Regions from separate parts of the Streptosporangium longisporum genome, predicted to be linked through region 3. Evidence: riboswitches for the same ligand, from Rfam matches in the RefSeq annotation. Region 3 holds a riboswitch; each other region holds the start of a gene.
The links. Region 3 has a riboswitch for S-adenosylmethionine ahead of thrC (threonine synthase). Riboswitches for the same ligand answer to the same signal wherever they lie in the genome.

Region 1: linked by a shared signal. The riboswitch ahead of ABD832_RS12380 (aminotransferase class V-fold PLP-dependent enzyme) and the one ahead of thrC (threonine synthase) in region 3 are both predicted to bind S-adenosylmethionine.
Region 2: linked by a shared signal. The riboswitch ahead of ABD832_RS22040 (hypothetical protein) and the one ahead of thrC (threonine synthase) in region 3 are both predicted to bind S-adenosylmethionine.

What each region holds. Positions count from the first base shown of each region.
Region 1 covers NZ_BAAAWD010000006.1:1,802,635-1,812,199, forward strand. Annotated here, with positions in the region: gene ABD832_RS12375 (NADH-quinone oxidoreductase subunit D) at 1-900, opposite strand, end outside; gene ABD832_RS12380 (aminotransferase class V-fold PLP-dependent enzyme) at 918-2,255, opposite strand; SAM riboswitch class IV at 2,310-2,425, opposite strand; gene ABD832_RS12385 (TerC family protein) at 2,626-3,558, shown strand; gene ABD832_RS12390 (cytochrome P450) at 3,682-4,881, shown strand; gene ABD832_RS12395 (SAM-dependent methyltransferase) at 5,069-6,046, opposite strand; gene ABD832_RS12400 (Rossmann-like and DUF2520 domain-containing protein) at 6,365-7,255, shown strand; gene panC (pantoate--beta-alanine ligase) at 7,400-8,227, shown strand; gene ABD832_RS12410 (L-aspartate oxidase) at 8,461-9,565, shown strand, end outside.
Region 2 covers NZ_BAAAWD010000012.1:176,193-185,757, forward strand. Annotated here, with positions in the region: gene ABD832_RS21995 (hypothetical protein) at 1-68, opposite strand, end outside; gene ABD832_RS22000 (SAM-dependent methyltransferase) at 337-1,161, shown strand; gene ABD832_RS22010 (DUF4097 family beta strand repeat-containing protein) at 1,837-2,514, shown strand; gene ABD832_RS22015 (serine hydrolase domain-containing protein) at 2,589-3,713, shown strand; tRNA gene ABD832_RS22020 (tRNA-Ile) at 3,793-3,866, opposite strand; gene galK (galactokinase) at 4,028-5,149, shown strand; gene ABD832_RS22030 (MarR family winged helix-turn-helix transcriptional regulator) at 5,285-5,878, opposite strand; gene ABD832_RS22035 (MFS transporter) at 5,955-7,211, shown strand; gene ABD832_RS22040 (hypothetical protein) at 7,323-8,396, opposite strand; SAM riboswitch class IV at 8,432-8,543, opposite strand; gene ABD832_RS22045 (DUF402 domain-containing protein) at 8,596-9,117, shown strand; gene ABD832_RS22050 (enoyl-CoA hydratase) at 9,195-9,565, opposite strand, start outside.
Region 3 covers NZ_BAAAWD010000014.1:465,416-474,980, reverse strand. Annotated here, with positions in the region: gene ABD832_RS25485 (SAM hydrolase/SAM-dependent halogenase family protein) at 1-490, opposite strand, end outside; gene ABD832_RS25480 (DUF3263 domain-containing protein) at 605-907, shown strand; gene otsB (trehalose-phosphatase) at 1,045-1,830, shown strand; gene ABD832_RS25470 (MFS transporter) at 1,787-3,046, opposite strand; gene ABD832_RS25465 (alpha,alpha-trehalose-phosphate synthase (UDP-forming)) at 3,120-4,544, opposite strand; gene ABD832_RS25460 (RNA polymerase sigma factor) at 4,779-5,336, shown strand; gene ABD832_RS25455 (S1 family peptidase) at 5,589-7,208, shown strand; SAM riboswitch class I at 7,443-7,583, shown strand; gene thrC (threonine synthase) at 7,598-8,881, shown strand; gene ABD832_RS25445 (MoaD/ThiS family protein) at 8,904-9,179, shown strand.

The DNA.
Region 1 (9,565 bases), on a different contig from region 3:
CAGGTCCAGGGACACCTTCACCTGCTCCAGCAGCACCTCGAACCGGGCGTGGCAGTCCCCGGCCGAGCGGGTGACGACCTTCACCGGCAGCTCGCCGTAGGCGAGGTAGGGCTCGTCCCTGCGCAGGTCCATGTCGACGCCGGAGGCGCGGGCGATCGGGCCGCTCACGCCGTACTGCATGATCGTCTCTCGGTCCAGGACGCCCACCCCGCGGGTACGGGCGAGGAAGATCTCGTTCCCGGAGACCAGGTCCTCGATGTCGGGCAGCCGCCGCCGCACGTCGGCCACGGCCGCCGAGACCCGGCCCGTCCACCCCTCGGGCAGTTCCTCCTTGAGGCCCCCGACCCGGTTGAACATGTAGTGCATGCGCCCGCCGGAGATCTCCTCCATCACGGCCTGCAGGGTCTCGCGCTCCCGGAACGCGTAGAAGACCGGCGTGATCGCGCCGAGTTCCAGCGGGTAGGAGCCGAGGAACATCAGGTGGCTGAGCACCCGGTTGAGCTCGGCCAGCAGCGTGCGCGTCCAGACCGCCCTGACCGGCACCTCCATGCCGAGCATCCGCTCCACCGCGAGCACGACGCCCAGCTCGTTGGCGAACGCCGACAGCCAGTCGTGCCGGTTGGCCAGCACGATGATCTGCCGGTAGTCGCGCACCTCGAACAGCTTCTCCGCGCCCCGGTGCATGTAGCCCACGATCGGTTCGGCCGAGCCGATCCGCTCCCCGTCCAGGGTGAGCCGCAACCGCAGCACGCCGTGCGTGGAGGGGTGCTGCGGCCCGATGTTGAGGATCATGTCCTCGGTCGCGAGTTCCTTGCCGTGCGCGCCGCCCACGGCGGCGGCCCCCGCCCCCATCCCCACGCTCAGCTCACGGGGAGCGCCTTCGGCACGAGGTTCGGTCATGGGTCCATGCTGTCACGTCACGCGCGCGAGGCAAGATCCCGCAGGGCGCCGATCAGCCGGTCCACGTGCTCCTCGGTCGTGCCGATGCCGATGGAGGCGCGTACCGCCGAGGCGGTGACGTCGTCGCAGCCGCCGTCCTTGGCGCCCAGCAGGTGGCGGACGAAGGGGTGGGCGCAGAACTTGCCGTCGCGGACGCCGATGCCGTGGTCCCCGGAGAGGGTCTCGGCGACCTCGCGGGCGGTGAGGCCGTCCACCACGAAGGAGACGATGCCGACGCGCGGGTGGTCCGGGCCCCACAGGGAGAGCTCGTGCACGCCGGGGATCGAGGCCAGGCCCGCGCGCAGCCGGGTGAGCAGGCGCTCCTCCTCGCGGACCAGGGGGGTCCAGCCGGTGGCGGACAGGGCGTCGCAGGCCGCGGCCAGGGCGACGGCGCCCAGCACGTTCGGGGTGCCGGCCTCGTGCCGGGCCTCGGGGTCGTCGTGCCACTCGGCCCCGTCGTCGGTGACGGCCCTCACCGCGCCACCGCCCCGCAGGTACGGCTCGGCGTCGGCCAGCCAGTCCGAGCGGCCGACCAGCGCGCCCGTGCCGAAGGGGGCGTAGAGCTTGTGACCGGAGAAGACCACGTAGTCCAGGTCGAGCGCGGTCAGGTTGAGGCGGCGGTGCGGGACGAGCTGCGCGGCGTCGACCAGGATGCGCGCGCCGTACCGGTGCGCGATGTGGGCCAGCGCGGCGATCGGCCAGAGTTCGCCGGTGACGTTGGAGGCCGCGGTCACCACCAGCAGCGCCGGGCCCTCGATCGAGGACAGCGCCTCGTCGGCGGCGCGGACGGCCTCGCCGGGGAACGCCGGCACCGGCAGCCGCACCGCGCGGTCCCAGGGCAGCAGCGAGGCGTGGTGCTCGGTGTCGAAGACCACCGCGGTGGTCCCCTCGGGCAGGCTCCGGGCCAGCAGGTTGGTCGCGTCGGTGGTGTTGCGGGTGAAGATCACCGAGTCGTGCGGGCGGGCTCCGACGAAGGCGCGCACCGTGTGCCGGGCCTGCTCGTAGCGGGCCGTGGTCAGCTGGGACGCGTACCCGGCGCCGCGGTGGACGCTGGAGTAGGCCGGGAGCGCGGCGGCGACGGCGGCGCTGACCGGCTCCAGACAGGGGGCGCTGGCGGCGTAGTCGAGGTTGGCGTAGCGGACGAGCCTGCCGCCCTTCACCGGGACCTCCAGGTCCGAGCCGAGCACGGCGGGGATCGGCCGTCCGCCGGTCGCGGTGGCCGGCGCCGCGGGGGTGACGGTCGCGTGGGCCGTGCGGGCGTCGTCGGTGGAAGCGGTGAAAGCGGTGGTGGAGGCGAAGATCGTCAGGGTGGACATGCCGGTGCTCCTTCGAGGTCATCGGACCTCGACCCATGAGACATAGGCACCCGAAGCCCGCGCTTGCCCGGCACACCTCGTGCCGGACCAGGTCCTCACCCGGGGCACCCCGCCGCGGACGCGAGGGTTGCCGGCCAGCGAGCCGGGGCTTGTCACTGGCACTCATGACCTACGGGGGAACTATAACCGACGGCCGCCGCCCTTCCGCAAGTCCGGACACGCGCCGCAGGCCGGTACCGGGGGTGACTTTCGACACGGAAGGGCGCGCGAGGAACTCCTGGAGGCTCCCGGTCGTCCAGGGAGTCAACCGAAGAACCGTTCTGGCCGCCGGCCGGCTCTGTTCCCCCACGGGCCGACAAAGGAGGAAGCAATGGACTGGGTGACCAACCCGGAGATATGGATAGGGTTCTTCACCCTTGTCGCTCTGGAGATCGTGCTGGGGATCGACAACATCATCTTCATCTCGATCCTGGTGAGCAGGCTCCCTCCCGAGCAGCGGGACCGGGCGCGCAGGCTGGGCCTCCTCGTGGCCCTGCTCAGCCGCCTCGCCCTGCTGGTGGCCCTCGCCTGGGTGGTGAGGCTCACCGAGCCGTTCTTCGAGGTGTTCGGGCAGGGGATATCCGGGCGAGATCTGATCCTGATACTCGGCGGCCTGTTCCTGCTGGCCAAGAGCGTCCACGAGATGCACGGCAGCCTGGAGGGCGACTCCGGCCACGGCGGGGGCAGGATGGCCTCCTCCTACGCCTCCGTGATCGTCCAGATCATGATCCTCGACATCGTCTTCTCGCTCGACTCGGTGATCACCGCGGTCGGCATGGTGGACGAGCTGGGCGTCATGATCGCGGCCGTCGTCGTCGCGGTCCTGGTGATGCTGTTCGCCTCCGGTCCGATCAGCCGCTTCGTGGACCAGCACCCGAGCATCAAGATGCTCGCGCTGTCCTTCCTGGTGCTGATCGGCGTCGTGCTGATCGCCGAGGGCTTCGAGCAGCACATCCCCAAGGGCTACATCTACTTCGCGATGGCCTTCTCGTTGCTGGTGGAGCTGCTGAACATCCGGATGCGCCGCAAGACGGCGCAGAAGCCGGTCGAGCTGCACTCCCGCTACCAGGCCGAGCCGGACGCCTCCTCGGGGGAGGGCGAGCCGGCCGTGCCGGGGACGCGGGGCCACTCGGAGTCCGCGGCGGAGGCCGGGGCGCGGTCCGGCGCCGGAGCCGGGACGGGAACCGGGGCCGGGAGCGGGTCCGTGACCGGAGCCGAGACCGGGACCGATGTGCGACCGGACGGGACGGATCGTCCCGCGTGAAGCCGGGCGGGCGGCCGGTGGGTGTCCGGCCGGGTGAACGGAGCTGGACGGCCGGGTGAGCGGCGCCGGGTGAGCGGGGTAGGGGGACCGGCCCGGCCCCAGGTGGGGGATTACGATGCTCACGTGCGCTTTGATCCCTGGAATCCGGAATTCGTCGCCCACCCGTACGACGCCTACGACGAACTGCGACGGGAGCGGCCGGTCGACTTCTTCGAGCCGACCGGCCAGTGGCTCGTCGCCCGGCACGCCGACGTCAACGCGCTGCTGCGCGACCGCAGGCTCGGTCGCTCCTACCTGCACGTGGCCACCCACGCCGAGTTCGGCAGGCCGGACGACCCCGGGTTCCAGGACCCGTTCTGGCGGGTGATCAGGGCGGGCATGCTCGACGTCGAGCCGCCCGTGCACACCCGGCTCAGGCGGCTGGTGTCGAAGGCGTTCACGCCGCGCATGGTCGAGGCGCTCCGGCCCAAGGTCGCCCGGATGGCCGGACGACTGGTTGACGACTTCGTCGAGCGCGGTGGCGGGGACCTGATCGCCGAGGTGGCCGAGCCGCTCCCGGTCGCCGTGATCGCCGAGATGCTCGGCGTGCCCGAGGCGGACCGGCACCTGCTCCGGCCCTGGTCGGCCCGGATCTGCGGCATGTACGAGCTGCGGCCGTCCGTCGAGGCCCAGCACGCGGCCGTACGGGCGGCCGAGGAATTCTCCGCCTACCTCGTCGACCTGGCCCGCGTCCGGCGGGCCGACCCCGGTGACGACCTGATCAGCGCGCTCGCCCTGGTGGCCGACGAGGGCGACAGGCTCACCGAGGAGGAGCTCGTCGGCACCTGCGTGCTGCTGCTCAACGCCGGGCACGAGGCGACCGTCAACGTCACCGGCAACGGCTGGTGGGCGCTCTTCCGCAACCCGGCCGAGCTGGAGCGGCTCCGCGCCGATCCGGGACTGCTGCCCACCGCGATCGAGGAACTGATGCGCTGGGACACGCCGCTGCAGATGTTCGAGCGATGGGTGCTGGAGGACGTCTCGGTGGGCGGGGTCGACATCCCCAGGGGCGCCGAGGTGGCCCTGCTGTTCGGCTCGGCCAACCGCGATCCCGAGGTCTTCGCCGACCCCGGCCGCCTCGACGTGGGCCGGGCCGACAACCCGCACATCTCCTTCGGCGCGGGCATCCACTTCTGCCTGGGCGCGCCGCTGGCCAGGATCGAGCTGATCGAGTCGTTCGGCGCCCTGCTGCGTAAGGCGCCGAGGATGGAGCCGGTCGCCGAACCCACCTGGGGGCCGGGCTACGTCATCCGGGGCCTGACCTCACTCGACGTACGGATCTGAACCGGCTTCGCGGTCACGCGCCGACGGTTCGCCCCGGTCCGGGGATCCGGGAAGAGCCTCGGTCCGGGAGGCCCGGGAGGTCCGGGACGAGCCTCGGTCCGGGATGTCCGCGAGGGCCGGGAGGTCCGGGATCGGGCGAGGTCCGCGAGGCCGGGCGAGGGCCGGGCGGGTTCGCGGGCCCCGGCGTTCACCGTCGCAGGCCCTGGCGGGTCTGGGAGAGCCAGCCGAACCCGCCGAGCCCGCCGGGCGCGATGAGCTCGGCCTCCTCCGAGGACCGGGCGAGGGCCCTCAGGTAGCCGCGCGGGTCGCGGCCGGCCAGCTCGGCCGGTGGGCGCCGTCCGGTGACGCCGAGGGCGCGCAGCGCCTCGCGCTGCGTGGTCAGCGCCGTGGTGACGGCTCCGGCGCTCTCACCGGCGGCCGCGCAGGCGTCCAGCGCCACGTGGGCGGTGATGTCGCAGGACCCGTCGGGCACCGGCGCCACCGTCGACCCGTCGCGGTACCCGGCCAGCGTGCCGTAGGGCGGCCGGTCGTCCGCCGAGTGGGCGTAGTCGATCGCGATCGCCCGCCCACGGGCCAGGCGCACGATCACCGACGCCCAGGCCCGGTCGCGCGGCCGGCCGATCTCGGCCCGCTCGCCGGTGAGCCGCATCGGCCACCAGCGGTTCAGCCAGGCGAGGTCGGCGTCACCCGGCCTGCCGCCGAGCCGCTCCTCGCCGTCGATGACGTTGACCAGCACCAGCCGGGGCCCGGTGGCCGTCTGCTCGACGATGTCGACCGGGATGTTGTCCAGCCACTCGTTGGCGATCACCAGGCCGCAGATCCCGTCCGGCGCGGCCCTGGCCCAGACGATCTCCTCGGGCAATGCCGCGGGGCGGGGCGCCAGCTCGACCGCGGTCACCCTCAGCCTCCGCCGCAGCGAGGCCGGGGCCGCGGCGAGCACGCCGCTCGCCAGAACGCCCTCGCCCGCGCCGATGTCGACCAGGTCGAGCGTCCCGGGGCCGCCGAGCTCCTCGTCGACCGCGACTAGCTCGCGCAGCACGGCCTCGGCGAACACCGGGGAGACGCCGACCGAGGTACGGAAGTGACCCGAGGGACGCTCCCGGAGGTAGAAACCGCTCTCGCCGTAGAGCGCATGCTCCATCGCGGCGCGCCAGGTGAGCCACACGTCCTCAGACGCTACCCGGCGGGGCGGGGGAACGAGATCAACTCGTGCCGACGATTGGAGTGAGCACATGACCGCATTCTGTCACCGGCCCGCGTGGCGTCGGACGAGGCCGCGTCGGCGCGTCCCCGGACGTCCGGTTCCCGTCACCGCCAGACCTTCCGCGGGTCCCTGCGCCCCTCCGGAGATCCGGTTTGGCACTCTTGTGGGGGAACCTCGCCGCCGGGACCGAACGAGCGCCTTGAGGCGGTCACCACGGCACGGCCCATTACGCTGGTCAATCGGGCACGGAGCCCCCACATGGTCGAAGGACGGGACGTCATGGACGCAGTCGATCGCCCGGCACGCCTGGCCGTCGGAGTGGTCGGAGCGGGCAGGGTCGGTTCGGCGCTCGGTGCCGCGCTGGTCAGGGCGGGGCACCGGGTCGTCGCCGCGAGCGGCGTCTCGGACGCCTCCAGGGAGCGGGCGGTCGAGCGGCTCGGGCTCGTCCCGGTCCGGCCCGAGGACGTGGTGGCCGGCGCGGACCTGGTCCTGCTGACGGTCCCCGACGACGTACTGCCCGACCTGGTCTCGGGCCTGGTGGGCACCGGCGCCGACCTGCGGGGCAAGCTGGTGGCCCACACCAGTGGCGCGTACGGGCTGGCGGTGCTGAACCCGGCGATCAAGGCCGGGGCGCTGCCGCTGGCGCTGCACCCGGTGATGACCTTCACCGGCCGCGACGACGACCTGCGCCGCCTGACCGGCATCTCCTACGGGGTGACCGCGCCCGACCCGCTCCGCGCGGTGGCCGAGGCCCTGGTCATCGAGATGGAGGGTGAGCCGGTCTGGATCGCCGACGAGGACCGGCCGCTGTACCACGCGGCCCTGGCGGGGGCGGCCAACCACATGGTCACGCTCATCGCGGAGTCCTCGGAGCTGCTGGGGCGGATCGGCGTGGAGCAGCCGGGCCGGATGCTCGGCCCGCTGCTCGGCGCGGCCCTGGAGAACGTGCTGAGGCTCGGCATCGCCGGACTGACCGGGCCGGTGGTGCGCGGCGACGCCGGGACCGTCCGCAGGCACGTGGACGCGCTGATCCTCGCCGCCCCCGAGGCCGCGGACGCCTACGTGGCGCTGGCCAGGCTCACCGCCGACCGGGCCCTGGCGGCCGGGCTGCTCAAGCCCGAGGCCGCCGAGCGCCTGCTGGACGCGCTGGGCGGCAACACGTGGACCTGACATGGACCTGAGGCCCCCGAGCGGCCGCTTCGCGGACGTCCCCCCGCTCCGGCTCCCTGGCCGGAGCGTCACCCCCCTCCGGCCAGGGAGCCGGAGCATCACCCCCCGGAGGTCGCAGTGATCGTGGCGGACGACCACGCAGGACTGGTCAAGGCGCGCGAGACCCTGGGGATCGGCGCGGGCGCCCTCTCCGGCGCGGGCACGCTGGCGCTCGTGCCCACCATGGGCGCGCTGCACGAGGGGCACCGCTCCCTCGTCCGGCTGGCGCGTGAGCGGGCGGACCAGGTGGCGGTGAGCATCTTCGTGAACCCGCTCCAGTTCGGCCCCGCCGAGGACTTCTCCCGCTATCCCCGTACGTTCGAGGCCGACCTGGAGATCTGCAGGGCCGAGGGGGTGGGGATCGTCTTCGCCCCCTCCGCCGAGGAGATGTACCCGCCCGGCAGGCAGGTCGGCGTCTCCGCGGGGGCGATGGGATCGATCGTCGAGGGGGAGTTCCGGCCCGGCCACCTCGACGGGGTGCTGACCGTGGTGCTGAAGCTGTTCAACCTGGTCCGGCCGGACGTGGCGGTGTTCGGGCAGAAGGACGCCCAGCAGCTCGCGATGATCCGCCGGATGGTCGCCGACCTGAACGTGCCGGTCACCGTCGTAGGGGCGCCCACGGTCCGCGAGCCGGACGGGCTGGCGCTGTCCAGCCGCAACCGCTACCTGTCGCCGCGGGACCGGCAGGTGGCGCTGGCCCTGTCCAGGGCGCTGACCGAGGGGTCGGCGGAGCATGCGGCGACGCGGGTCCGCCGTGCCGCCCGCGCGGTGCTGGACGCCGAGCCGTCGCTGGCCCTGGACTACCTGGTCCTGGTCGATCCGGCGACGTTCACGGAGGTCGGCGACGACCACGCGGGCGAGGCGATCCTGGCGGTGGCGGCACGGGTGGGGTCCACCAGGCTGATCGACAACGTCACGCTCACCCTCGGCTGATCAGGGCGCCCACGATCCGGGGCGGGTCCCGTGGTCCGGGGAGCATGATCCGGGGAGCATGATCCCGGAGCCAGGACCGGACGGGCGGTGCCCGTGGCCGGGACCGGCCCCGGGGCCCCGGGATCGGGGACGGCCGCCCGATGCCCACCCCGGGGTGAGGCCGCCTCGGACGCCCCGTTATCGTCAGAGTGACGAAATGAACGGCCTCTATGAACCCCCGCGAGGAGGCGGCAATGAGCATCCCGGCCATCCCCCAGAGGTTGACCGCGCCCGCTCCGGGCTGGACGGTCCAGGCGGACGTGGTCGTGGTGGGCTCCGGCATCGCGGGTCTCACCCTGGCGCTGCGCTACGCCGGCCTGGCTCCCGGGGCGAAGGTCCTGGTCGTCACCAAGGACGTCCTGTCGTCCGGTTCCACCCGCTGGGCTCAGGGCGGCATCGCCGCGGTGCTCGACCCGGCCGACACCCCCGCCGAGCACCTGTCCGACACGCTCGTCGCCGGGGTGGGCCTCTGCGACGAGGAGGCCGTACGGGTCCTGGTGACCGAGGGGCCGGACGCGCTGCGCGACCTGATCGCGACGGGCGCCCGGTTCGACACCGACGCCTCCGGTGCGCTCCAGCTCACCCGGGAGGGCGGCCACCGGCGCGACCGCATCGTGCACGCGGGCGGCGACGCCACCGGCGCGGAGGTGCAGAGGGCGCTGGTGCAGGCCGTCGGCGAGTCGGGCATCGAGGTGATCGAGCACGCGCTCGTCCTCGACCTCCTCAAGGACGCGCGCGGCCACGCCGCGGGGGTGACCCTGCACGTCATGGGCGAGGGCGAGCGCGACGGGGTGGGAGCGGTCACGGCCGGGGCCGTGGTGCTGGCCACCGGCGGCATGGGGCAGGTCTACGCCGCCACCACCAACCCGGTCGTCTCCACCGGGGACGGGGTGGCGCTCGCGCTGCGCGCCGGTGCCGTGGTCAGGGACCTGGAGTTCGTCCAGTTCCACCCCACCGTGCTCTGGCTCGGCGAGGACTCCACCGGCCAGCAGCCGCTGATCTCCGAGGCGGTCAGGGGCGAGGGCGCGGTGCTGGTCGACGCCGACGGCGTCCGGTTCATGCGGGACGTGCACGAGCTGGCCGATCTCGCCCCCCGCGACGTGGTGGCCAAGGCGATCATGCGGCGGATGCGCGCCACCGGCGCCGACCACGTGTACCTCGACGCCCGCCACTTCGGCGAGGAGAAGTGGCGCACCCGCTTCCCGACGATCCACGCGGTCTGCCGGGAGCACGGCATCGACCCGGTCGCCGACCTCGTCCCGGTCGCCCCCGCCGCCCACTACGCCAGCGGCGGCGTCC
Region 2 (9,565 bases), on a different contig from region 3:
GCGAGCTCGTCGTCGGTGACGTCGGCACGGACGTCCACGGACAGCACGAGTTCGTAGATGTCTCCCACCGGCACACCGTACCGTCGCGACGCCATGGCCTCGATCGTGCCGAGGCCGGCGACACGTGCGGAGAAAGCCACCCGATTGAGTGTTTTGCGGTTTTCTTAGGGTTATCGGCACCTCATGACCGTGGTGCTTAAGCATGAACTTGTCCCTACATACCTGCTCTTAAAGGGATTCATGGTTATTATCTGCCCAGTCCCTGCGATCAAGCGGGACCCCGATCGGAGCAAAGGTGGCGAGGTGTCCGAGCGCAGCGAGGATGGGACCGGGGCGATGCCGGACAGAGGTCAGCTTCCCGCGGAGATCGACACGACGAAGCCCAGCATCGCGCGGGTCTACGACTGGTTCCTGGGCGGGAAGGACAACTTCGCCGTCGACCGTCAGGTCGCCGAGGCGGCCATGAAGGTCTCCCCGGGAGCCCAGGAGGCCGGGAAGCAGAACCGGGCCTTCCTGCAGCGGGTCGTGCACCACATGGCGGCCGAGGCGGGGGTCAGGCAGTTCATCGACATCGGGTCGGGCCTGCCCACCCAGGGAAACGTGCACCAGGTGGCACAGGAGGTCGATCCGGCGGCCCGGGTGGTCTACGTGGACAACGACCCCATGGTGCTGGTCCACGGTCGGGCGCTGCTCGCCACCGACGGCAGCACGAAGGTCATCCAGGCGGACGCGCGCGACCCGCGGTCGATCCTGGAGAACGATCAGGTCAAGGACTTCATCGACTTCGGCGAGCCGGTAGGGCTGCTGATGCTGAGCATCCTGCACCATCTGCACGACCAGGAGGATCCCGCGGGAGTGGCGGCCACGCTGCGCGCCCCGCTGGTGTCCGGCAGCTTCGTGGCGATCTCGCACTTCTGCAACCCCGGTGAAGCTCACCCCGCGTCGTCCCAGCAGGCCGCGACGGCCGAGAAGCTCTTCAACGAGAACCTCGGCACCGGCCGCTGGCGCACCCCGGACGAGATCACGGGGTACTTCGGCGACTTCGAGCTGGTCGAACCGGGGCTCGTCCCGCTCCCCGAGTGGCGTGCCGAGCCGAGCTTCTTCGTCAAGAACACCCTTCTGTACCACACCTACTACGGCGGCCTGGCCCGCAAGTCCTAGACGAACCTCGGCCGAGCGCCGGTCCTTCGATACGCCACCGGATCCACCGGTGCGTCACCGGCGTGGTCGAGCGGGTACGGTACACCCCGCTCCACGCCACGAGGACGACCGCGCAGGAACCCTCCACCGCACCACCGACGACCCCTGCTCGCCCCGCGTGAAACCGATCCGCGGTGCCGGTGCGGTTCGCGTCGCCACCCCGCAGCGGGAGCGGCACCTCAGAGAGAAGCCCTCGGCCTCCGGGCCGGGGGCTTTTTTCAGGTTCAGCCGTCATCACAGGATCGATCCGCGTCCTGCGGCGCGTATGCGGCAGGGCCGCCGTTGCGCATCACCTCGCGCGTGATCGTCGAGGTCGGACGGTCGAGACCTCCGGCGACCTCCGCGTGGACCGGACCGTCGGCCGGTCCCGGCGCGATCCGCCGACGGTCCAGCGGGTGAGTCCGCCTCCCGGCGTCACGGCCTCCCCGTGGTCCGCGGCGTCCTCGCCATAGCGTTCATTCTTATCCTATTGCAACGAGCCCGATGAGGATCATTGCATTAGAATCAAAACCATTGCAACATTTAAACGGTCTTGACCTGCATTTATGCGTTACATACGCAACTCGCATGTTGCTGTATCTAGAAATGCAACGTAGTGTTTCCCTCATCAGAAACAACGAACCGAAGGACGACACCATGCAGAAGTTCGACACCCCCACCCCCGTCACCGCCGTCCTGGACGTCCCCGCCGGCCGCATCCACCTCATCGCCGCCGACCGCACCGACACCGCCGTCGAGGTCCGACCCGCCGACGCCACCAAGAACCGCGACGTCAAAGCCGCCCAGCAGACCGAGATCACCTACACCGACGGCACCCTGCACATCACCGCACCGAAAGCCACCAACCAGCTCCTCGGCGCCCCCGGCGCCATCGAGATCACCGTCCAGCTGCCCACCGGCTCCCACATCCAGGCCACCGCCGCCAGCGCTGAGCTGCGAGGCGTCGGACGACTCGGCGACGTCACCTTCGACAGCGCCTGCGGCTCGGCCAAACTCGACGAGACCACCGCAGCCCGCCTCACCCTGCAGTCCGGCGACCTCACCGTCGGCCGCCTGAACGGCCCCGCCCAGCTCAGCACCCACAAGGGCGACCTCCGCATCACCGAAGCCACCTGCGGCACCCTCACCCTGCGCACCGACTCCGGCGACATCCACATCGGCGCCACCCGCGGAGCCTGCGCCACCCTCGACGCCGGCACCACCCACGGCCGCATCCACAACGCCCTCACCAACACCGGCACCAACGGCACCGACGCCGACCTGACCATCCACGCCACCACCTCCCACGGCGACATCACCGCCCGCAGCCTGTAGCGCAGCCCGTGCCAGGGACACCTCCCCGGCGTGACCATCCCGATCCCGCACCACCTCTCAAGGAGCACACCACCATGTCCCTCCCCCTCACCGACCAGGACCGCCCGCAGCTGCGAAAGGCCATCGAGGAGATCGTCGAGTCCGGTTTCACCGGGATGACGATGCGCGTGCACGACGAGCGTGGCGTCTGGACCGGCAGCGCCGGCACGGCCGAGCTGGGCGGAACCGACGAGCCGCCGATCGACGGGTACGTCCGGATCGGCAGCAACACCAAGACCTTCACCGCGACCGTGGTGCTGCAGCTGGTGGCCGAGGGCGTCCTCGAGCTGGACGACCCGGTCGACGACCACCTGCCCGAGTTCGGGCTGGACCGGCGCATCACCGTACGGATGCTGCTGCAGCACACCAGCGGGATCTTCAACTTCACCGGCGAGTACTACGACGACGGAACCTACGTCCCGGGGATCCCCGCCACGACCGCGGGCCAGGAATGGGTCGACAACCGGTTCAAGACCTACCTGCCCGAGGAGCTGGTACGGCTGGCGCTGTCCAAGCCGGCACGCTTCGAGCCGGGAACGGGCTGGAGCTATTCCAACACCAACTACGTGCTGGCCAGGCTTCTGATCGAGAAGGTCACCGGCCGCTCGGTCGCCCAGGAGATGCGGCGGCTGATCCTGGAGCCGCTGGGACTGTCGGGCACCGTGGTGCCGACCACCGAGACCGACCTCCCCCGGCCGCACGCCCACGGCTACTACCGCTACACCGAGGACGGCGAGCACAGGACGGTCGACGTCACCCGCCAGAACCCCTCCTGGATCTCCAGCGGCGGTGACATGATCTCGACCACCCGGGACCTGCACACGTTCATCTCCGCCCTGGTGAGCGGAAAGCTCCTGCCAGCCCCGCTGCTGACCCAGATGTGCACCCCCTACCCGACCGGCGCCCCCGGCATGGACTACGGCCTGGGAGTGTTCGTGCTGACCACACCGGGCGGCACCGTCATCTCCCACAACGGCGGCATGGCCGGCCACGCGGCACTGATGTACAGCACCCCCGACGGCGCCACGACCCTGACCGCCTCGCTGAACTACGTCGAAGACGTCGAGATGACCCTGGGCGAGCCCTTCCAGAAGGCGACCCAGAGGCTCATCGAAGAGGTCTTCGGCGAGAAGACCGGGCCGGCCGCGTCACAGCGCTGACCGAGGCCGAGCACATCCACGAGCCATCAACAGGGACGCATAAGAGCAGGCCGGAAACACTTTTCCTGCTCACGAGAGGTAGGGCGGGCGGGACTCGAACCCGCGACCCAGGGATTATGAGTCCCCTGCTCTAACCGGCTGAGCTACCGCCCCTCGCGCACGCCGTACGCGGCATTCAACCAAAGGTCGGGCCCGTTCGCATCGCCGCCCGGCGGGCCGGGTTCAAGATGTGACCTTCGGCGAGGCCGCGGGCGGACCCGAGGGGCAGGGGACTCGCTACCCTACTGGGGAACCTTGTTGAGGAGTGTTGGATCATGCGCGTTGTTGGAGCTTTCCGGGAGTCGTACGGCGTGGAGCCCGCAGGGGTGTGGCATGCTCCCGGGCGGGTCAATCTGATCGGCGAGCACACCGACTACAACGACGGGTTCGTGCTTCCGTTCGCGGTGCCGTGGGGGGTGAACGCGGCGGTCTCACCCCGCGAGGACGGGGTGGTCCGGCTCCGGTCGCTGCAGGCGGCGGGCGAGCCGGTGACGCTGGAGCGGCTGGACGCGGCCCAGGGCTGGGCCCGCTACGTGGCCGGGGTGTTCTGGGCGCTCCGCGAGGCCGGGCACCGGGTCGGCGGCGCCGACGTGGTGATCGACGGTGACGTCCCGCAGGGGGCGGGCCTGTCGTCCAGCGCGGCCCTGGAGGTCGCGGTCGGCACGGCGCTGAACGAGCTGTACGGGCTCGGCATGACCAAGATGGAGATCGCGCTGGCCTCGCAGAAGGCCGAGAACGACTTCGTGGGGATGCCGTGCGGGATCATGGACCAGGCGGCCTCCGCCCTCGGCGAGGAGGGCCAGGCGCTGTTCATGGACTGCCGCAGCCTCGGCACCAGGAACGTCCCGTTCGACCTGGCGAGCGTGGGCCTGCAGCTGCTCATCGTCAACACCGGCGTGCACCACTCGCACGCCGGCGGGGAGTACGGCGACCGCCGACGGGACTGCGAGAACGCCGCCGCGCACCTCGGTGTCGACGCGCTCCGCGACGTCACCGACCTGGCGGACGCCCTCGGGCGGCTCAGCGGCGACGAGCGTCGGCGCACCCAGCACGTGGTGACCGAGAACCACCGGGTGGAGGCCGTGATCGGGCTGCTGCGGGCCGGGAAGGTGGAGGAGATCGGGGCGCTGCTGAACGCCTCCCACCTGTCGCTGCGCGACCAGTTCGAGGTCTCCTGCGCGGAGCTGGACGTGGCCGTGGAGTCGGCGATCCGGGGCGGGGCCCGAGGGTCGCGGATGACCGGTGGCGGGTTCGGCGGGTCGGCCATCGCGCTGGTCGCCGACGACCGGGTGGAGTCGGTACGCGCGTCGGTCACCGGCGCCTACGCCGAGCGCGGATGGGCCGCACCGGAGATCTATCCCGCGGTGCCCGCGGCGGGAGCCCGCCGGCTGGCCTGAACCCCTCGTCCCGTCCCGGGCCCGCGTTCCGCGCGGGCCCGCCTCCATGTCCGGGGCCGGGCCGTGTCCGGGGCCGCGTCCGGGGCCGCGGCCATGTCCAGGGCCGTGTCCGGGTCCATGGCCGGAGTTGCCGCCCTATCGCGTGGTCGTCGCGTCCGAGGCCGGACCGGAGGACGGGCCCGGCGGGACGGGCGCCTTCGGGCCGGCCGGCCAGTCGGGCATCAGCGGCGGGCCCTCCTGCTCGGCCGCGCGGACCAGGCGGCGCAGGAGGCCGTCGAGAAGTTCCCGCTCGTTCGCGTCCAGCGGGGCGAACAGCGCCCGTTCCGACCGGTCGCCCTCGTCCATGCGCTCCTGCCAGGCGGCCCGGCCGGCCGGGGTGAGCCCCACGAGCAGGCGGCGGCGGTCGGCCGGGTCGTGCACGCGGTCGACGTATCCGGCCTTCTCCAGCCGGTCGAGCCGGTTGGTCAGCGTGGCCGGGTGGGTGTCGAGCCACTCGGCCAGCGTCGAGGGTGCCGCCCGGTAGGGCGGCCCGGTGGCCACCAGGTGGTGCAGGATCTGGAACTCCCACGGCTTGAGCCCTCCGGCGGCCAGCCACTCCTCCTTGTGCCGCTTGAGCAGCCGCACGAGCATCTGCATGCGCGTGACCATCCCCTCGAGCTGCGGGTCGAGGTCGGACAGCTCCCGGGACCAGTGCGCGATGTGACGGTCGACGGAGTCGGGCTCTGACATGCCCACAGGGTACGCCGCCCGCCGGTGACCCAAAGATATGAATGCATATATTTTGTTTTCATAGTACTTTTCTCTCATGACCCCCATGCGAGACACCCTGTCCCCCCTGCGGGACGCCCGTTTCCGGTTGCTGTGGGCCGGGCAGAGCCTGTCGGCCGTCGGCGACTCGATCACCGCCGTGGCGCTCGCGCTGGCGATCGTCACCACGACCGGTTCGGCCACCGACCTGGGCCTCGTGCTGGCCGCCCAGTCGATCGCCACGGTGACGCTCATGCTGCCCGGCGGGGTCTGGGCCGACCGGCTGCCGCGCCGCCGCGTGATGGTGGCCGCGGACCTGGTCCGCGGTCTCGCCCACGCGGCCATGGGCTTCGAGCTGGTCACCGGCACGGTCGACATCGCCCACCTGGCGATCCTGGCCGCCCTCTCCGGCGCGGGTTCCGCCTTCTTCATGCCCGCCACGACCGGCCTGGTGCCCGCCACCGTGGCCCCGGAGCACCTCTCCCGGGCCAACGCGCTCATGGCGATCGCCCAGCGAGGGTCCATCCTGCTCGGCCCGGGGATCGCCACCGCCCTGGCGCTGACCGTCGGCGCCGGCTGGGCACTGCTCCTGGACGCGCTGACGTTCGCGGTCAGCGCGGTCCTGCTGGGCCGCCTCCGGCTCGCGCCGATCCCGCCCACGCCGCACGAGCCGTTCCTGCGGCAGCTCGCCGAGGGCTGGACGCAGATGCGACGGCACCGGTGGTACTGGACCAACCTGATCGGCCACTCCATGTGGAACCTGAGCCGCTGCGTCCTGATCACCATCGGGCCGGTGCTCGCCGTCACCACCCTGGGCGGCGAGCTCGCCTGGGGCACGATCGTGCAGGGCGGCACGATCGGCGCCCTGGGAGGGGCGCTGCTGGCCCTGCGGGTGAGGCCGAAGCGGCCCCTGGTCGTCGCCAACCTGGTGCTGGCGCTCGGCGCGCTGCCGCTCGCCCTGCTAGCCGCGGGGATGTCCGCGCCGATGGTCGCGGTGGCCTACGGGCTGATGACCGGCGGCCTGGCGCTGATGGCCCCGATGTGGGAGACCCTGGTGCAGGAGCACATCCCGGCCGAGGCGATCTCCCGGGTGTCGGCGTACGACTGGCTGCTCTCCCTCGGGCTGATGCCCCTCGGCATGGCCCTGGCCGGGCCGCTGGCCACCGCCGCGGGGACCGCCCCCACCCTGTACGGGGCCGCGGCGCTGCTGGCGGTCTCCTGCCTGGGCGTGCTGCTCCTGCCCGACATCCGCAGGCTCGGCCACCGGAGCACGGACGCCGTCCCCGAGGCCGTGCCGAGCCACCCCGCGACGTAGCCGTGCCGTGCGGGACCGTGCGGGTCTCGCACGAGAACGGGCGGGACCGGGCGGGGACCTCCCCCGCGGCCGTGGCGGACGCGACCGGGCCGGGGGGCGTGCCGTGCGGGATCAGATGGGGTGCCGTCCCCACACCGGAGCCGTCGTGAGGATCCTGGAGTACCTCGTCTCGGTCCTGGTGGCCGGTCTCCTGCGCGGCGCCCTGGCCCACGGGTCAGCGCCCGAGGCCGTGACCGCCGTCCTGTCCGGCGACCACACGGGCCGTCCGGTGTCGACGAGGACCGCGGAGGTCACGGCCCCCGGGGCGGTGGGGCTCTGTGCCCGCCAGCGTCCCTCGTACCGGTCGATCACCAGGTCGGCGCCGAGGAAGACGACCACGCCCGCCTCGGCGAGTGCGCGGAGTTCCTCCAGGTACGACGCGGGCGAGCCACCGGCGAGATGGTCGGAGAACTCCCGGAACCAGGGGTCGGACACGCCGGCCTCGGCGAGGACGGCGCGGACGGAGAGCAGGGCGAGGACCATGGCGTGGTCGGCGCTGTGCGCCGGGTCGGAGCGCCGTTCCAGGTCGGCGGCGAGGTAGCCGCGCATCCACCTGCGCACCCCCGCCCGGTCGCCGAACCGGATGCCGTGCAGCGGCCGGTCGAGACGGTCGAGGTCGAGCCGGTCGGGGTGCCGGGGGACGGCGGCGCGGACGAGCCTGCGCATCGCGGGGCTGTTCCACTCCTCGGCCGCGAAGGCCTCCTCGAACTCCTCCCAGGTCGACCGCGTCCGCTCCGGGTGGGCGGTGATGAGCTCGTGGTAGTACGCGAAGGCGAGTTCCTTGGCCACCAGGGGCCACAGGTCGCGGCGGAGGTTCCACGGCCCCGTGCCCAGCGTGTCGCGGGTGACGAAGCGCGGCACCGGCGGCTCGGCGCCGCCGAAGGGGTGGGCGAACCCGCGGTGGTGCGGCACGCCGCGCGAGGACCCCACGTGCAGCAGGGGCTCGCGTCCGCCGGGCAGGTAGACCAGCTCCCCGTCGTACCCGCGGGCGAACCGGCCGCCCCTGCCCGAGGTGAGCGGCACCAGCAGGCCGGCCAGGGCCGGCCCCATCCCCTTGACGATCACCGGCTCCCCGGCCGGGACGCCGTCCGGATCGAGGGCGAGGGGTTCGGGATGGTCGGGTTCCGGTGTGGCGCTCTGCGACATGTGGCACTCCCGTACACGTCTCGGCGGCCCGGCGGGGGCCGCGTCCGCGGCACGCCGACCGTGCCGCCGGGTTTTCCCCGGAGGCGCCCCTCGCGACGGAAGGGGCGCCGGTCAGCCGGCCGGGGTCTCACATCGACGCGTTTAACCTATTTAAAAGGTAGGAAATGCATGGATCATTGTCAAGCCCTACTGTCGAAGGATGTCCTACGAGATCGTGAACGTGGTCTACCGCAAGTACGACGGATCGCTGCACTGGCACCACCGCGGCCTGCTGCTCGGCGAGGACGAGCACGGGGTGTGGACGGGCTGCGTGGCCGGTTCCAGCGGCCACAAGGGGGACGGCCCCGCCATCGCCTGGCCGCAGCCCTTCGTGATGCTCTTCCCCCGCGACGCCTGGTGGACGGCCGCCTTCAACGCCGCCCCGAACAAGCACGAGATCTACTGCGACATCTCCACGGTGCCCGAGTGGCGCGACGGCGAGGTCACCATGATCGACCTCGACCTCGACGTGATCCGGACCCGCCGTGACGTGCTCAAGGGCCGCACCAGGCGGATCTTCCTGGACGACGAGGACGAGTTCGAGGAGCACCGGATCCGGTACGCGTACCCGCCCGACGTGGTGCAGAACGCCCGCGACTCGGCCGCCTGGCTGATGAAGGCCGTCACCGCCGGAACCCCTCCCTTCGGCGCCACTCCGCACTGGCTCTCCCTGGTCACCTGAGCCCGCCTGACCCGGCAGAACCCGCACGACCAGACGGGCCCTTCCACATCAAGGGCCCGTCCACGACGAGGGCTCGTCTACAGCGGTGGGAAGGCGGGGGCGCGGCGTTCGACGAAGCTGGCCACGCCCTCCACGAAGTCCGGGCGGGTGAAGGACTCGGCCATCAGGCGCACGGCCGCCGACTCCGAGGACTCCAGGCTCTGCTGCCAGTCGCCCCAGACCTGCCGCTTGATCACCGCCATCGAGGCCGGTGAGCTGTGGGTCGCCAGCTCCCGGGCGTAGGCCATGGTCTCCTCCATCAGGCGCTCCCCGGGCACCGACCGGACGGCCAGCCCCAGCTCGCGTGCCTCGGCCCCGGTGAAGGTACGGCCCGACAGCAGCAGGTCCATGGCCGCGGCCTGGCCGGCCAGGCGCGGCAGGATCCACGACAGGCCGTACTCGGCGACCA
Region 3 (9,565 bases):
GCGCGGGCAGCGAGACCAGGCGGCCCAGCGGGATCTCCGGGCCCAGCTCGGCCGGCCGGCGCCCGATCGCCAGGTGCGCCGCCACCGGCGCGAACAGGTCGCGCCCGTGGAAGGTCGGCGAGACCGGCTTGAGGAAGAGATCGCCGTTGGACAGCTCGTAGGCGGCCCGCGCGCCCCCGCTCGCGTTGATCGCCCACGACAGCAGCCCGTTGTCGGGCCCCAGGAACACGTGCTCCCCGGCCTCGACCGCCACGGCCCTGCGCGCTCCGCCGACACCCGGGTCCACCACGGCGACGTGCACGCCCGGCGGGAGGTAGGCGATCGTCTGGGCCAGGATCGCCGCCCCGCGCCGTACGTCACCCGGCGGCACCAGATGGCACACGTCGATGATCCGCGACTCCGGCGAGATTCCGACGATCACGCCGTGACAGGCGGCGATGTAGCCGTCCTCCAGGCCGTAGTCGGTGAGAAGGCTGATGACAGAGGTCACACCTGGTGACTGTACGTCTCCACATCCGTCATGAACAGCGCGAAATTCCGGACTATCCTGACTTCTGGTCGCGCACGCGGTGCGATCCCCGCCCGTCCGGCCGAGGAGGAAGCAATGGATCCCGCGCCGACCCCCGGCGACGGCGCCGCAGCCGGGCCCCCGTCACGGGCGCTCACCGAACAGGAGCGGGAACTGCTCGCCTTCGAACGGCGGTGGTGGCGTCACGCGGGCGCCAAGGAGCAGGAGATCCGCCAGGTCTTCGACCTGTCCGCGACGCGCTACTACCAGCTGCTCAGCGAGATCATCGAGTTGCCGGCGGCGCTCGCCCACGATCCGATGCTGGTCAAACGCCTGCGCCGGCTCCGCGAGACCCGCCGCCAGGAACGCGCCGCCCGAAAGAGGGGCTTGCGTCCCTGATGGTGGGGTACGACCGCTCGGGCGGGCGCTCGCGCCGGGGTCTCCCGGGTGGGCGCCGCGCGGACGGACCGGAGCCGGGCGGCATGACGGCGAGGGCACGACATGACGGCGAAGACACTCGACGGGCTGAGGCGGGCATGAGGGCGAACACCACCGACGGACTGAAGGCGATCGTCGCCGACCCCGCGGGGGCGGTGATCGGGCTCGACTTCGACGGCACGCTCTCCCCGATCGTCGCCGACCCGGCCGCGGCCAGGATCGCCCCCGGCGGGGCCGAGGTGCTGACCAGGCTCGGCGGTCTCATCGGCTCCCTGGTGATCGTGACCGGCCGGCCGGCCGCCGTCGCGGTCGAGTACGGCTCCCTGGCCGCGGTGCCCGGCCTGGTGGTGCTCGGTCACTACGGCCTCGAACGCTGGGAGGCGGGCGCGCTGGCCGCGCCGCCCGTGCACCCGGGCCTGGACGAGGCCAGGGCCGGCCTGCTCGCCCTGGTCGCGGGACTGGACGGGGTCAGGATCGAGGACAAGGAACGGGCGGTCGCCGTGCACACCCGCCAGGCCTCCGACCCGTGGGCCACCCTGGAGGCGCTGGCCGAGCCGGTGGCCGCGCTGGCCGCCTCGGCCGGTCTGACCGTGGAGCCCGGCAAGCTCGTGCTGGAGCTGCGCCCGCCGGGGATCGACAAGGGGGTGGCGCTGGACGCCTTCCTGCGCGAGCGGGCCGCCCGGTCGGTGCTGTTCGCCGGGGACGACCTGGGGGACCTGCCGGCGTTCGCGGCCGTGCGCGGCTCGGGGCTGCCGGGGGTGACGGTGTTCAGCGGGTCGCCCGAGATCGAGGTGGAGGCCGACCTGGTGGTGGACGGGCCCACGGGGGTGCTGGAGCTCCTCAGCTCGATCGCCGACGCGATCGAGAAGGAGACGGCCGGCTGAGGGCGGGCGCGTCCCCGGCGGTACCGATCAGCAGCCCGGCCAGGGCCGCCCCGATCAGCGTCGGCACCAGGAGGAACGCGGTCCGGATGCCGAACCCGTCGGCCAGCGCGCCCAGCACGAACGGGCCCAGTCCCAGGGCGACGCTCGTGATGATCGAGGCGATCGCGGCCGCCTGGTTCCGCCGTCCCCCGGAGACGGCCAGCAGCCGGGAGAGCGCCATCGGGAAGTGCAGCGCCACGCCCACCCCGGAGAGCGCCAGCCCCGCGTACGAGAAGGCGGGTTCCGTGCTCAGCCAGAAGACCCCCCAGCCGGTGGCCGCGACCAGCAGCGCCCCGGTGAACAGGACCGTCGGCGCGATCCGCAGGGCCAGCCACCCTCCCGCCAGCCGCCCGGCCGCCATCCCGGCGGTGAACGCCGCGACCGCGGTCGCGGCCACCGCCGGGGACAGGCCGGTCCGGTCGGCGAACAGCTTGGCCGCCCACAGGTTGAAGCAGAACTCCGCGGCGACGCAGCAGAACAGCACGATCCCGGCCAGACGGAAGCGCCGTCCCAGACGCGCGCCGTCCCCGGGTGAGGTGTCCACCCCGGGTGAGGCGTCCACCCGGGGCGGGACCGGCCCCGCCTCGGCCGCTGCCGGGCGCTCGGGGACGCGGACGCGTCCCATGAACAGCGCGAGCAGCACGGTCAGCACGGTGGGCACCACCAGCGCCGCCCGCCAGCCCAGCGTGCTCTGCGCCGCGACGCTGACCACGAACGGCACCCCGATGCCGACGATCACGCAGACCGCGTTGGCCTCGCTGATCGCCGCCGGGCCCGCCGGGCCGTGGCGGTCGTCGAGCGACGCCATGCCCGTGTACATGGTGAGCGAGGCCATCCCGCTGGCGACGCCGTAGCCGAGCAGGGTGGCGGGCAGAAAGGTGGGGGCCGCCGCCACCAGGAACGTCCCGGCGCTCATCCCGGCCATCCCGGTCCAGACCACGGCGTGGCGGCCGATCCGGGCGGTCAGCCGTGGGAGCGCGAGGCCGGTGAGGATGCCGCCGACCGCCATCGAGGTGCCGTGCAGCCCGGCGACCGCCTGGGAGAGGCCCTGGTCGATCCGCAGCAGCGGGAGCGCGGCGCTGAGGCCGTACAGGTAGGTGGCGAAGACGCCGAGCTGGAGGTAGACCAGCCAGGTCGAACGGTCGCGGACCAGCCGGACGGGCACGGTCGCGGTCACCTGGTCTCCTCCGGAGATCGAAAAAACTGAAACGGCCCCGGAAACTATCTCATAGTGGTCTGAAACTCCGCGCTCAGGCGAGGGCGTCGAGCTGCTCGGCGAACCACCGGTGCGGGGGGAGGGCGGTCGCCGCCGCGGCCAGCAGGCCGCCCCTGCGGGACCGTTCGCCCTCGGGCATGGTCAGGCCCTCGTGCAGCGCGGCGGCCGTGGCCGAGACGTCGTAGGGATTGACCGTCAGCGCGTGCTCGCCCAGCTCGGCCGCGGCGCCCGCCTCCCGCGAGAGCACCAGCGCGCTGCCCGGCGACAGGATCGGCCCCTCCTTGGCGACCAGGTTCATCCCGTCCCGGATCGGGTTGACCAGCAGCACGTCGGCCAGCCGGTAGGCGGCCAGCGACCGCGGGTAGTCGTCGTCGACGTTGAGGATCAGCGGGTCCCAGTCCTCGGTGGCGTACTCGTCCTCGATCTCCTTGGCGCAGCGCTGCACCGCCGCGGTGTACTCGCGGTACTCGGGCAGGTCGTGCCGGGAGGGGTAGGCGAAGGCCAGGTGCGTGACCCGGCCGTGCCACTCCGGATGGGCCGCCAGGAACTCCCGGTAGGCGATCAGGCCCCTGACGATGTTCTTCGACAGCTCGGTCCGGTCGATCCGCACGATCAGCCTGCGGTCGCCCACCTGGGCGCGTAGCGCGGCCATGTGCGACTCCACGTCCGGCTCCCCGGCGCGGGCCCAGAGCGCCTTGCCGTCCACACCCAGGCTGTGCGTGCCGATCCGGGTGGTCCTGCCCGCGTGGGTCACCGTACGGGCGCCGGGGTCGACCGAGGCGCCGAGCACGGTCCGGCAGCAGTCCATGAACGCGGTGCCCCAGCGCTCGGTCAGGAAGCCCGCGTGGTCGGAGCCCAGGATGCCCTCGAGCAGCTCGGCCGCCACGTCGTCGGGCAGCAGGGCGAAGTACTCCGGCGGGGCCCACGGCGTGTGCGAGAAGTGCGCCACCCGCAGGTCGGGCCGCTCGCCCCGGAGCATGGCCGGGACCAGGCTGAGGTGGTAGTCCTGCACCATCACCCGCGCCTCGTGCGGGGCCTCCTCGGCCAGCGCCATGGCGAACGCCTCGTTGTAGGCCTGGTACGACTCCCACTCCCGGCGGAACCTGGCGTCGAAGTGCGGCCTGTTGGGGGTGTCGTAGAGGAGGTGGTGGACGAACCAGAGGGTGGAGTTGGCCACCGCGTTGTAGGCGCGGTGGAAGGTCGCCGGGGGGATGTCGAGCATCCGCAGAGCCCCGGTGTCGTAGCCCGCCTGGTCGAGCCGGCCGCCGGGCGCCAGCCGCACCGCGCCCCGGTCGCCGTCGGACAGCGCCGCGCAGACCCACAGGGCGCCCATGTCCCTGGCGACCGCCGACAGCCCCGACACCAGGCCGCCGCCTCCCCTGCGCATGGACAGGGAGCCGTCCTCGGAGAGGGTGAAGGAGACGGGGCCCCGGTTGGAGGCCACCAGGATCGCTTTCATCAGATCCCTTCACTGGCTGGGACACGCCTGTCCTGAAGGTTAACCGGCACCTTCCCGGGACGCCTCCCCTTCCGGGGACGGAAGAATGGCGTTCGTCGGATTGTGTCAGCTCTTGTCAGCCGGTCGGTTTGTGTTCATTGGTTTTACCCGCTTTTATGGCGCGATCGACGGTGAACGTCTGTCATCTACGACCGTAAGATGTCCAGCGACCGTGACCGCTGATGGGGGCCCGTGATGGCGCTGGACGAGACGACCGAGGAACTGGCCCGGCAGGCCGCCCTCGGTGACCACCGCGCGCTCGGCGAGCTGCTGAAGCGCATCGAGCCCGCCGTGCTGCGGCACTGCGGCCGCATCCTCCCCTACCGCCAGGACGCCGAGGAGGCCTGCCAGGACACCCTGCTGGCGGTGGCCCGCAACATCGGCCGCTTCGAGGGGCGCGCCCGGTTCAGCACCTGGCTGCACATCGTGACCGCCAACTGCGCCAGGACCACCTACCGCTCGCTGAAGCGCCGCGCCGCCGAGCAGAGCTCGGACGAGCTCCCCCTGCAGAAGCCGGACGTCGCCCGGGTGAGCGTGATCGCCGGATCCCGGCTCGACCTGCTCGACGCGATGGAGGCGCTGGAGGCCGAGAAGCCCGACCTGGCGCAGGCTCTGGTGCTGCGCGACATCTGTCAGCTCGACTACAACGAGGTGGCCGAGCAGCTCGGCATCCCGCTGGGCACCGCCAAGTCGCGGATCCACCAGGCCCGCAAGTACGTCCAGGGCGCCCTGGGCGAGGCCTACGGTCTCTGACCCGCTCCTGTTCGACCGGCTCCTTCGGGGCCGGCCGGCCTTCTCCGGCCGGATCCCTCCGACCGGCCACCTCCGGCCCGTCACCGAGCGTCGTCCGCGTGGCGTGCGGCTTCTGGGGCCTTGACCGGTGACGGCTGGATTAGGGTGGCCTCGTCCGCGTCATCCGGCCCGGTGCCCGCGTCATCAGGCCGTCGGTGACATGGGGCGATCTCCCCCCTCAGCTCCGGAAGCCGAGGTCGAGGAGAGACCCACATGTCCCGCAGACACGCCGTCACCGCCGGATGCGTCCTGGCGATCACCGCGCTCACCCTGGCCGCCGCTCCGGCGGACGCCGACCTCCGGACGGGCGGGCCCGGGGCGGCCGAGCCGCTCGTGCCCGCCGTGCTGAGCGCGACGAAGACACCGGGAACGCCTTCCGGGGCCGGGACGCCGGGTGTGACGGTTCCCGGGGGTGCGAGGGCCGTGGCGCCGCCACCGGGCATGCTCGAGGCGCTCCAGCGTGACCTGGGCCTGACCCGGGCCGAGGCCGAGGCCCGGCTGCTCAACGAGGCCCGGCTGATCCCGGTCGCCGAGCAGATGAGCAGGAGGCTCGGTGTCCGCTTCGGCGGCGCCTGGCTGCGGGCCAAGACCGCGCACACCCTGGTGGTGGCCAGCACCGCGGCCGCCGACATCCCCCAGATCGTGGCCGCGGGCGCGCAGGCCGAGGTCGTGGCCACGTCGCTGGCGGAGCTGTCCGCCGTCAAGGCGAAGCTCGACGCCACCCTGCCGCCGCAGCCGCTGGTGTCCAGCGTCCGCTACGTCGACGTCAAGCGGAACAAGGTGGTCGTGCTGGCCCCGCGGCCCGACCAGACCGAGAACATCATCGAGTCCTCCGGTCTCGACCAGGCCGCCGTGATCGTGCTGCCCTCCACCGAGGCGCCGTTGCCGCTGTACGACCTGCTCGGCGGCAACGCCTACTACATCAACACCGTCAACCGCTGCTCGGTCGGCTTCTCCGTCCTCAAGGGGACCCAGCAGGGGTTCGTCACCGCCGGTCACTGCGGCAGGCAGGGTGCGCCCACCCTGGGGTTCAACCGCCTGGCCCAGGGGATCTTCCAGGGGTCGGTCTTCCCGGGCAGCGACTACGCCTGGGTGGCCACCAACGCCGCCTGGACGGCCGTCCCCGGTGTGGACAACGGCGAGGGCGGCACGGTGCCCGTCGCCGGGGCCCGGGTCGCCATCGAGGGGGCCTCGGTCTGCCGTTCGGGCTCCACCACCGACTGGTACTGCGGTCTCATCCAGCAGCGTGACGCCAGCGTCACCTACCCCCAGGGCGCCGTCTTCCAGCTGACCCGTACCAGCGTCTGCGCCGAGCCCGGGGACTCCGGCGGACCGTTCATCGCCATCGACCAGGCCCAGGGCGTCACCTCCGGGGGATCGGGCGACTGCGCCGTCGGCGGCGTCACCTACTTCCAGCCGGTCGGCGAGATCCTCACCGCCTACGGCCTGGCCCTGAGGACCACGGCGGGCAATCCGCCGCCGCCGACCACCGGCACCTGCACCGGCTACCCCACCACCTACACCGGCGCGCTGGCCGCGGGGAGGTCCGTCTACCACCCCAGGAGCGTCTACTACCGGGCGGGCATCCCCGGGAACCACTTCGGGTGCCTGGACGGCCCCGCCGGTGCGGACTTCGACCTGTACCTGCAGAAGTGGAGCCGCTCCGCCTGGCGGGTCGTCGCCTCCTCCAGGAGCGCCGGCCCCGACGAGAAGATCACCTACAACGGGACGCCCGGTTTCTACCGTTACCGGGTGGTGAGCGTGGCCGGTTCCGGTGCCTACACCATAGGGCTCAGGGCGCCGTCCCCGCTCTCGGTCCGCAGCGGGTCCTGACCTCCGGCGGCCGCCTCCGGGCGGTCCGGTCCCCGGTCCGGTGTTCCCGCACGGTTCCGGCACGGTTCCGGCCCGGCCCCGGACCGGTGTCAGGGCCGGTGCCCCCGGCCGCCGCCGATGTCCGTGTCCGGCAGGTAACACGACGTGTCTCATACGGTGAGACGGCTTGCCGGGACGGCGGGGTGGCGAGGTAGAGTGCTGGAGACCTGCGCATCAGGTCGACAACTGAATACGTGCTCATCCAGAGGGGTGGAGGGACCGGCCCTGCGAAGCCCCGGCAACCCTCCCGGTTCAAGACTCGTGATCTGACGAGGTCGGCCGGGACAGGTGCCAATTCCGGTCTGTGACCAGGGTGGTCGCAGACGAAGATGAGGGAAAGGCCTCGCTTCATGGCGCTCGCAACCACTGAGAACATCACCTCGCTCGCCCACCAGGACGCGGGTGGGAGCTTCGGCCCCGCCGTGGCCCTGTCCTGTCGCGAGTGCGGTGCCCGCTACGACCTCGGCCCGAGCTTCGCGTGCATCGAATGTTTCGGGCCCCTCGAGATCGCCTACGACTTCGGGCGCGTGACCCGGGAGCAGATCGCCGAGGGGCCGGCCAACATCTGGCGTTACCGCTCACTGCTGCCCGTCCCGGCCGACGTGGCCACCAAGCCCAACATGGCACCCGGCTGGACCAAGCTCGTGAACGCCCGGAACCTGGCGCGCGAGCTCGGTATCCGCTCGCTGCACGTGAAGGACGACTCGGGCAACCCCACGCACTCCTTCAAGGACCGCGTGGTGGCCATCGCCGTGGAGGCGGCCCGCACCTTCGGCTTCCACACCCTGTCCTGCTCCTCCACCGGCAACCTGGCCGGTGCCGTGGCCGCCGCCGCCGCGCGGGCCGGGCTGGACTCCTGCGTGTTCATCCCCTCGAACCTGGAGCAGGCCAAGATCGTCATGGCCTCCGTGTACGGCGGCAGGCTGGTGGGCATCGAGGGCACCTACGACGACGTGAACCGTTTCTGCTCCGAGCTCATCGGCGACGAGCTGGGCGAGAAGTGGGGCTTCGTCAACGTCAACCTGCGGCCGTACTACGCCGAGGGCTCCAAGACGCTGGCCTACGAGATCGCCGAGCAGCTCGGCTGGCGCATCCCCGACCAGATCATCGTCCCGGTGGCCTCGGGCTCCCAGCTCACGAAGATCGACAAGGGGTTCAAGGAGCTGATCAGGCTCGGGCTCGTCGAGGACACCCCGTACAAGATCTTCGCCGCCCAGGCCGAGGGGTGCTCGCCGGTCTCGGCGGCCTACAAGGCCGGCCACGACGTGATCCGCCCGGTCAAGCCGGACACCATCGCCAAGTCGCTGGCGATCGGCAACCCGGCCGACGGCCCCTACGTCCTGGACATCGCCCGCCGTACCGGTGGCGCGGTCGAGGACGTGACCGACGCCGAGATCGTCGACGCGATCCGGCTGCTGGCCAGGACCGAGGGCGTCTTCGCCGAGACCGCCGGTGGCGTCACCGTCGGCGTGCTCCGCAAGCTGGTCGCCTCGGGCACGCTCGACCCCGACGCGGAGACCGTGGTGCTCAACACCGGGGACGGCCTCAAGACCCTGGACGCGGTGGCCTCCGAGGCGCGTCCCACCGCGGTCATCCGGCCCTCGCTCGACGCATTCCGTGCGGCCATCGCCTAAAAATCGTGAAAGGTACCGAACTATGAGCGTTTCTGTGCGGATTCCGACGATTCTCCGGACGTACACCGGTGGTGCCGCCGAGGTGAGCGCGGAGGGGGAGACCCTGCGCGATGTTCTGCAGAAGCTGGACGCGGACTTCCCGGGAATCGGTGCCCGGATTCTTGATGAGACAGGCAAGATTCGCCGTTTTGTCAATGTCTACGTTGGTGACGAGGACGTCCGCTTCGCCGAGAACCTGGACACGGCCACCCCCTCGGGCGCGCAGATCTCCATCATCCCGGCGGTGGCCGGGGGCTGAGCCTCCGCCCGCCCGGCGCCCGGCCCCGGCGCTCCCGCGCCGTCGCGTCGTCCCCGGCCCGCCCCCGGGCCGCTCCTGGGCCGCCCGGATCGCCGGTGGGCCCGGGGCCCCGGCCCCCGTCCGCCATCGACATCTCCCCACGACACCCGCACGGCTCAGGCCGCGCGGGTGTCTTTTTTATGACCCGGACTCATATTTCTTGCGCATGAAGAGATCGTACAAATTTAAACTAACTACTAGTGATAGTCAAACTATGTTCTCGTACGAAAAACTCGCGTAAACGGGCAGTTTGGTGCTTGACTCTGTTGCTCGACCACTTCTCACAGGTATGGTCGAGGGCGATCGACGTGGCGAAGTTCGCCCGGAGATTGAGGACTTCGCGAGAG